Regions from separate parts of the Streptomyces sp. NPDC006463 genome, predicted to be linked through region 3. Evidence: riboswitches for the same ligand, from Rfam matches in the RefSeq annotation. Region 3 holds a riboswitch; each other region holds the start of a gene.
What was found. A riboswitch is a leader RNA that binds a small molecule or an ion and turns the genes downstream of it on or off. The one in region 3 is predicted to bind cyclic di-AMP.
Positions count from the first base shown of each region.

Region 1: it holds a riboswitch for cyclic di-AMP, as region 3 does, so the genes downstream of both, ACFYOB_RS09735 (M23 family metallopeptidase) here and ACFYOB_RS16890 (peptidoglycan DD-metalloendopeptidase family protein) in region 3, are expected to answer to the same signal.
Region 2: it holds a riboswitch for cyclic di-AMP, as region 3 does, so the genes downstream of both, ACFYOB_RS14705 (transglycosylase family protein) here and ACFYOB_RS16890 (peptidoglycan DD-metalloendopeptidase family protein) in region 3, are expected to answer to the same signal.

Region 1 is NZ_JBIAHP010000004.1:121,750-124,003, forward strand. Features, by position in the region: gene ACFYOB_RS09730 (M16 family metallopeptidase) at 1-565, shown strand, start outside; cyclic di-AMP (ydaO/yuaA leader) riboswitch at 770-928, shown strand; gene ACFYOB_RS09735 (M23 family metallopeptidase) at 942-1,748, shown strand; gene ACFYOB_RS09740 (GntR family transcriptional regulator) at 1,935-2,254, shown strand, end outside.
Region 2 is NZ_JBIAHP010000007.1:79,364-81,617, forward strand. Features, by position in the region: gene ACFYOB_RS14705 (transglycosylase family protein) at 269-976, opposite strand; cyclic di-AMP (ydaO/yuaA leader) riboswitch at 980-1,152, opposite strand; gene ACFYOB_RS14710 (transglycosylase family protein) at 1,429-2,254, opposite strand, start outside.
Region 3 is NZ_JBIAHP010000008.1:185,928-188,181, forward strand. Features, by position in the region: gene ACFYOB_RS16885 (tyrosine-protein phosphatase) at 1-701, opposite strand, end outside; cyclic di-AMP (ydaO/yuaA leader) riboswitch at 1,017-1,190, shown strand; gene ACFYOB_RS16890 (peptidoglycan DD-metalloendopeptidase family protein) at 1,195-2,214, shown strand.

The DNA of each region.
Region 1 (2,254 bases), on a different contig from region 3:
GGACCGGCACGAACGGGTCTGGGCGGCGCAGGTGCTCGGCACGTACTGCCTGGGCGGCACGCTGACCTCCCGCCTGGACAAGGTGCTGCGCGAGGAGAAGGGGTACACCTACGGCGTGCGCGCCTTCGGCCAGGTGCTGCGCTCGACCGCCGACGGCAAGGGCGCCTCGATGCTCGCCATCAGCGGCTCGGTGGACACCCCGAACACCGGCCCGGCGCTGGAGGACCTCTGGAAGGTGCTGCGCACCCTCGCGGAGGGCGGCCTGACCGATGCCGAACGGGACGTGGCGGTGCAGAACTTGGTGGGCGTGGCCCCGCTGAAGTTCGAGACGGCGGCCTCGGTCGCCGGAACCCTCGCGGACCAGGTCGAGCAGGAGCTGCCGGACGACTACCAGGCGCAGTTGTACGCGCAGCTGGCCGAAACCGGGACGGTGGAGGCCACTTCGGCGGTCGTGAAGGCATTCCCGGCGGACCGGCTGGTCACCATCCTGGTCGGAGACGCCGCGCAGATCGAGGCGCCGGTGCGCGCGCTCGGGATCGGCGAGGTGAGCGTCGTCACCAACTGACGGCAGCCGTCGGTCGACTGGCCGATCCACGAAGGGCCCTGGCGGGCATGTCCGCCGGGGCCCTTTTGTCCGTTTGATGGTGAGGTTGCTTTTATGTGGTGTGGCGTACGCAACAAAAAGGCGTGTCTGTTTGGCGATTGACTGATGATCCGCCTAGCGTCACCTGTGCTGTCCGTCAGTTGTACTCGTCGCATCCGCGGCACCGGGCAGCGATCGCCGAGTCCCCGTCAGGCGCGAGCCTGGGGAGCCGGGGACCCACATGTGTCCCTGGGGTGAATCGGACCGCCTCGCAAGAGGGGGCCCGTAGGAGACCTTCCTGCTCCGAACCCGTCAGCTAACCCGGTAGGCGAGAAGGAAGGAAAGGATCAGCCCCTTCATGGCGTTTGGCAGTCGTCCCGCCGGCTCCGGTAAGCACCGTGGTTCCAGCCGTCTGAGCCGCAAGACCGCCGGCTACGCCGGCATAGCCGCCCTCGCCACCACTGGTGTCGTCGGCTCCCTCGCCGCTCCGGCCTTCGCCGCGGACAACAGCGACCACCACCAGTCGACCCAGGACAACGCTCTCGGCGCCGTGGTCGTCGCCGAGGACCTCCAGGACGACATCCAGAACCAGGCCGCGTCCCAGCACCGGGCCGCCGAGCACGCGGCCGCCCAGGCGCAGGCCGAGGCCGACGCCAAGCAGCGGGCCGCCGAGGCCAAGCGCCTCGCCGAGGCCAAGGCGAAGGCCGAGCGCGAAGCCGCCGAGCGCGCGGCCCGCGAGGAGGAGCGCAAGCGCCTCAACACCTTCGTCGCCCCGGTCGACGGCTCGTACGTCAGCACGCAGTACAAGGCGGGCGGCGGCATGTGGTCCTCCGGCAGCCACACCGGCATCGACTTCCACGCCGCCTCCGGCACCTCCGTCCACGCGGTGGGCGCCGGCGTCGTGGTCGAGGCCGGCTGGGGCGGCGCGTACGGCAACAACGTCGTCATCAAGCACAACGACGGTACGTACACCCAGTACGGGCACATGTCCTCGCTGAGCGTCTCCGTCGGCGAGCAGGTCACCCCGGGCGAGCAGATCGGCCTGTCGGGCTCCACGGGCAACTCCAGCGGCCCGCACCTGCACTTCGAGGCCCGCACCGGTGCCAGCTACGGTTCGGACATCGACCCGATCGCGTACCTGCGCTCGCACGACGTCAGCCTCTGACGCGCACCGCACCGCACCGCTTCACCGAAGGCCCCGGCTCCCGAGCCGGGGCCTTCGTGCTGCTCCGCCGGGTAAATGTTTCGCATTTCCGAGCGCTCTCGGAAATTATCGTGTGTTGCAATAGAGTCGAGTTGCGCACGCGCATGTCCAATGGGCGCGGCAGTCGGAAATAGCGGAGGTTCGGTCTTGCGTATTCCTGCGCACGCGGTATGCACGGCAATCCGCGACGACATCGTCTCCGGGGTCTTCGAACCTGGCGGCAGGCTGACCGAGGAAGTACTGGCCCGCCGGTACGGCGTCTCGCGCGTCCCGGTCCGTGAGGCGCTGCGGACCCTGGAGTCCGAGGGGTTCGTGACCACGCGGCGCCACGCGGGCGCCTGTGTGGCCGAGCCGACCGAGCAGGAGGCCACCGACCTCCTGGAGGTGCGGATGCTGCTGGAGCCCCTGGCGGCCGCCAGGGCGGCCCGGCGCCGCACCGAGGCCCACCTCAAGGTGCTGCGCGGGCT
Region 2 (2,254 bases), on a different contig from region 3:
TTCTGGGATGTGACGCTGGGTGTGCGGTGGCGTCAGGCCGTGGGATGGCCTGGCCGCCTAGAGCCTAACCGGATCCGGGCACTCACCCTGCCGACCGCCCGGGTCCTGGGACGAAAAAGGGCCCGAATACCCCTCTTCCAGGACATAGAACCCCGGATGACGGGTGTTCTGCTGCCGCACACACCGCCGCCCGGCGCGTGGGGGGAGACGCGCCGGGCGGTGGGGATGGTGAGCGTTGCTGCGACTCCTGCGGCTATTGCCGCAGTGTTCAGCTGAGCTTCAGCTTCTGACCCGGGAAGATCAGGTCGGCGTCCGAGACGATGTCCTTGTTCAGCTCGAAGAGCTTCTCCCAGCCGCCCTTGACGCCGTTGGCCTCGGCGATGGTGCCCAGGGTGTCGCCCGACTTGACCTCGTACGCGCCGTTGCCGGTCTTCGGGGCCGGGGCCTCGGAGCGCTCGGAGCGGGTGGTCGGAGCCGGGGTCTCGGAGCGCTTCGTCTCCTTCTTCGGCTCGGTCTTCTTCGGCTGGGTCTTCTTGGTCTCGGTCTTCTTCTCCGTCTTCTTCGGCGTTTCGGCCGCACCGCCCCCGGTGTAGGAGGAGTTCGACAGACCCACGCCGCAGGACGGCCAGGCGCCCTTGCCCTGGCCCTTGAGGACCTTCTCCGCGATGGCTATCTGCTGGGACTTCGAGGCCTGGTTGGCCTGCGCGGCGTACGACTTGCCGCCGTACGCGGCCCAGGTGGACGACGAGAACTGCAGGCCGCCGTAGTAGCCGTTGCCCGTGTTGATGGCCCAGTTGCCGCCGGACTCGCACTGCGCGACGCGGTCCCACTCGGAGGCGCTGGCGGCGCTGGCGGAACCGGCGGCCATCAGGGGGGCGGCGACGGCCACACCGGCGACACCGGCGAGCGTGACGATGCGGGCGGTGCGCTCGATGGCGGTACCGCGGCGGTGCTTGCCCTTGCCGGAAAGCAGCATGGAGTTTCTCCTCACCGACGCCTACGAGGTGAGCTGTCGGGTTCGGGCGAGTGAGTTGCCCGGCCGTGCGACCTAGCGCACGTCTTAACCCCTAGCCGGTGGCGTGACCGTCTCTCAACGGCCGCTCCCGGCACCTACCTTGGTTCCCCCGCTCCTGCCTTCGGCGCTTGACGCGACGACTGTTCCCTCCGTCCGCCGGCAGGATTCGGCGATGCGGTCGAAGGAGCTCGCGGTGGCGAGCGATTCAGAAGGTAGACAGGTCCCTCCCCGATGTTCAACGACCGCCATCGGGGAGGAACGACCCCTACTTGCGCTCCTCGTACGGGTGTTTGCGCAGGTGAGGGCGGGGTTTGCGGAAGCCCCAAGGCGAGACACGCCAGTTGACCGGAAGAGATGCATGTCTCACTTGCCGAAAAGGGGCAATCAACTCTTTCCGGGTGGCGTAAGTGCCCTTATTGCACGGTTAGATCCAGGTTCTGTCCGGGCTTGATCAGATCGGCGTCCCCGCCGATGACCTGCTCATTGGCCGCGTAGAGCCCCTTCCAGCCGCCCTTGACCCCCTTGGCATCCGCGATGGTGACCAGGCTGTCGCCCGCCTGCACGGTGTACGAGGGCTTCGACGCGGCATCAGATGTGACCGGTGCCTCGGCCGCGGGGGCCCCGCGGTGCTTGCCGCTGCCCTCGGCCGCCGTGACGGGCGGTGCGGTGGGGCTGGTGGAGGCGCCCGGGGTGGCCGGGGCGCCCTGGGTGACCGGTGCCTTCGGGTCGGTCGTGGCGCCCGGAGCTGCGGGGGCCGTGGGGTCGGCCGGGGTCACTGGGGGCTGGCCCGGGGTGCCGGGCGGCGTGGTGGGCGCGTTCGGGTCCACGGGGGCGGTCGGCGTGCCCGGGGCGGTCGGGGTCGGCGTCACCTCGTCGGGCGAGGGCATGACGGGCAGTCCGAGGGACGGCGCGAGCGGGCCGTCGGGGATGACGAACGAGGGGGTGGCCGACGGGCTCGGGGCGGGGGTCGGGGCACCGAAGTCCGTGGACGGCTTTCCCTTCCCCGTGGAGGGCACTTCCTCGTCCGGCCGGGACGGCGCCGGGCCCTTCAGGGCGGAACCGCCGGGCAGGCCGGGGTCGACGGCCGCGGCGGGGCTCTGCCCCTCCAGCCCGGCCGACGCCGCGCACAGCGGCCACGCCTGCGGGCCCTGGGAAGCCAGTACGCGCTCGGCCACGGCGATCTGCTGGGACCGGCTCGCGAGGTCGGGCCGCTTGGCGAACTCGGAGCCGCCGGCACTC
Region 3 (2,254 bases):
CCGTCGATGGTGTCGAAGGCCGCCTCCAGGTACTCGGCGCGGGCGTCGAAGAGCGGGGCGAGGAGCTCCATCGCCTCGGGGGAGCGGGCCTCGACCTGCTCGCCGCTGCGGCGTACCCGGTAGCGGCGGTGCGGAGCGTTCGACTCCAGGTAGTCCGCCACGATCGCCTCGCGCTCGACGCCCAGCGCGAGCAGGGTGACGGCGATCGACAGGCCCGCCCGGTCCTTGCCCGCCGCGCAGTGCAGGAGGGCGGGCACGCTGTCCTCGGCGAGGGCGTGCACCACCCGGCTGTGCTCGATGGTGCGGTGCTTGATGATCCCGCGGTACGAGTTCGTCATCCGGGCGGCGGCCTTCCCGTCGCCCAGGATCGAGCGGAGCTGGTCGAGGTCGCCGTCGCGGACCATCTTCCAGAACTCCCGGCCGTCGGCCGGATCCGAGAGCGGTATGTTGACGTTCCGAACGCCGGGCAGTTCGACGTCCGGCCCCTCCAGGGCGTGGTCGGCGTTGTTGCGGAAGTCGAAGACGGTGTGGAGGCCGAGCGAGGCGAGGAACTCTGCGTCGGTTTCAGTGGCATGCGCAAGATGTCCACTTCGGAACAGTCGTCCCGTCTTGACCCTTCGCCCGTCGGAAGTCGGCAATCCGCCCACGTCGCGGAAATTGCGCACTCCGGACAGTTCCGGCTCCTCTATCTGCTGGGTCACGGGTACTCCTCCGCTTCGTGGTGGGCCATCTGTCCGAATTGAGCTACTTGGCGCCAACTTGCCATAAACGGCGGCGAGATCGGACGGGGCCCCGTGAGCCAGATCATACGGTGACCGTGCGTGCCTGATCGCGAAAGCCGAAGGGCCCGGCCGGTGGGCCCGTTGGCGGCGGGGAATGGACGCAGGGTGACCGGAATTCCGTCGATGTCTCATCCCTGTTATTCCGTCAGGGAATTCACGGCTTGTTACGTACGGCCTTATGGGATTACCTTCGCGATCGATCCGGGTGGACCGCCGAATCCTGCCGCCGCCCGGAAACCGCACTCGACTATTCACGCGCGCGGCAGGAGCGGGGGAACCAGGTAAGCCGCTGTTCCGGATCTTTTCCCGGGGCCGCTCGGGGTGAAGTCGTTCATGTTCCGTTCATGGACAGCCGGACATCTCCAGTCCGAACCCGACAGCTCACCTCGCAGGCGACGGAGAGGAATTCGCGATGTCCGCAAAGGGTAAGCACCGCCGTCCCAAGTCCCGTTCCGTGTTCCGCGGACTCGCTGTCGCGGGCACCGGTGGTGCGGCGCTCGCGCTGCCCCTGCTGGGCGCCGCAGGCGCCCAGGCGGCCGGCGCCCCGGCCGCGGCGCCGGCCGCGGCCCCCGCCGTGGCGCCGCAGGTTCCCCTCTCGCTCCAGGCCGCCCCGACGGCCGCCGTGGAGACCGCGCCGACCGTCTACACGGTCGTGCCCGGCGACTACCTCTCCAAGATCGCCGCGGAGCGTCACCTCTCCGGTGGCTGGTACGAGCTGTACTCCGACAACCGCGAGGCCGTCGGCGCCAACCCCGACCTCATCCACCCTGGCCTGAAGCTGACCCTCGGTGCGAAGGGCGCGGCGGCCCCGGCCGACTCCGCTCGCGCCGAGGCCAAGGTCGAGACCGAGACCGAGACCAAGGCCGAGGCCGCGGCCCCGGCCCCCAAGGCCGCTCCGAAGCCGGCTAGGAAGTCCGCTCCCAGGCCCGCCGAGAAGGCCGCTCCGGCGCAGCGGGAATCCGCCGCCGAGGCCCCGGCCGCGCAGCGGGAATCCGCCGCCGAGGCGCCGGCCGCGCAGCAGTCGGCCTCCGGCTTCGTGGCCCCGGTGAGTGGCGGGATCTCCACCCAGTACAAGGTCGCGGGCAGCATGTGGTCCTCCGGTTACCACACCGGCGTCGACTTCATCGCCAGCTCCGGCACCACCGTCAAGGCCGTCGGCGCGGGCACCGTCGTCTCGTCCGGCTGGGCCGGTGCGTACGGCAACGAGGTCATCATCCGGCACGCGGACGGCACCTACTCGCAGTACGGACACCTCTCCGTGCTGTCCGTCTCGGCGGGCCAGAGCGTCACCGGCGGCCAGAGCATCGGCCTCTCCGGCTCCACCGGCAACTCGACCGGCCCGCACCTCCACTTCGAGATCCGCACGGGCCCGTCCTACGGCTCGGACATCGACCCGCTCGCCTACCTCCGCTCGAAGGGCGTGAGCATCTGACGGCACCCGCCGTCGCAACACCGGCACGCGTGAGGCCGGG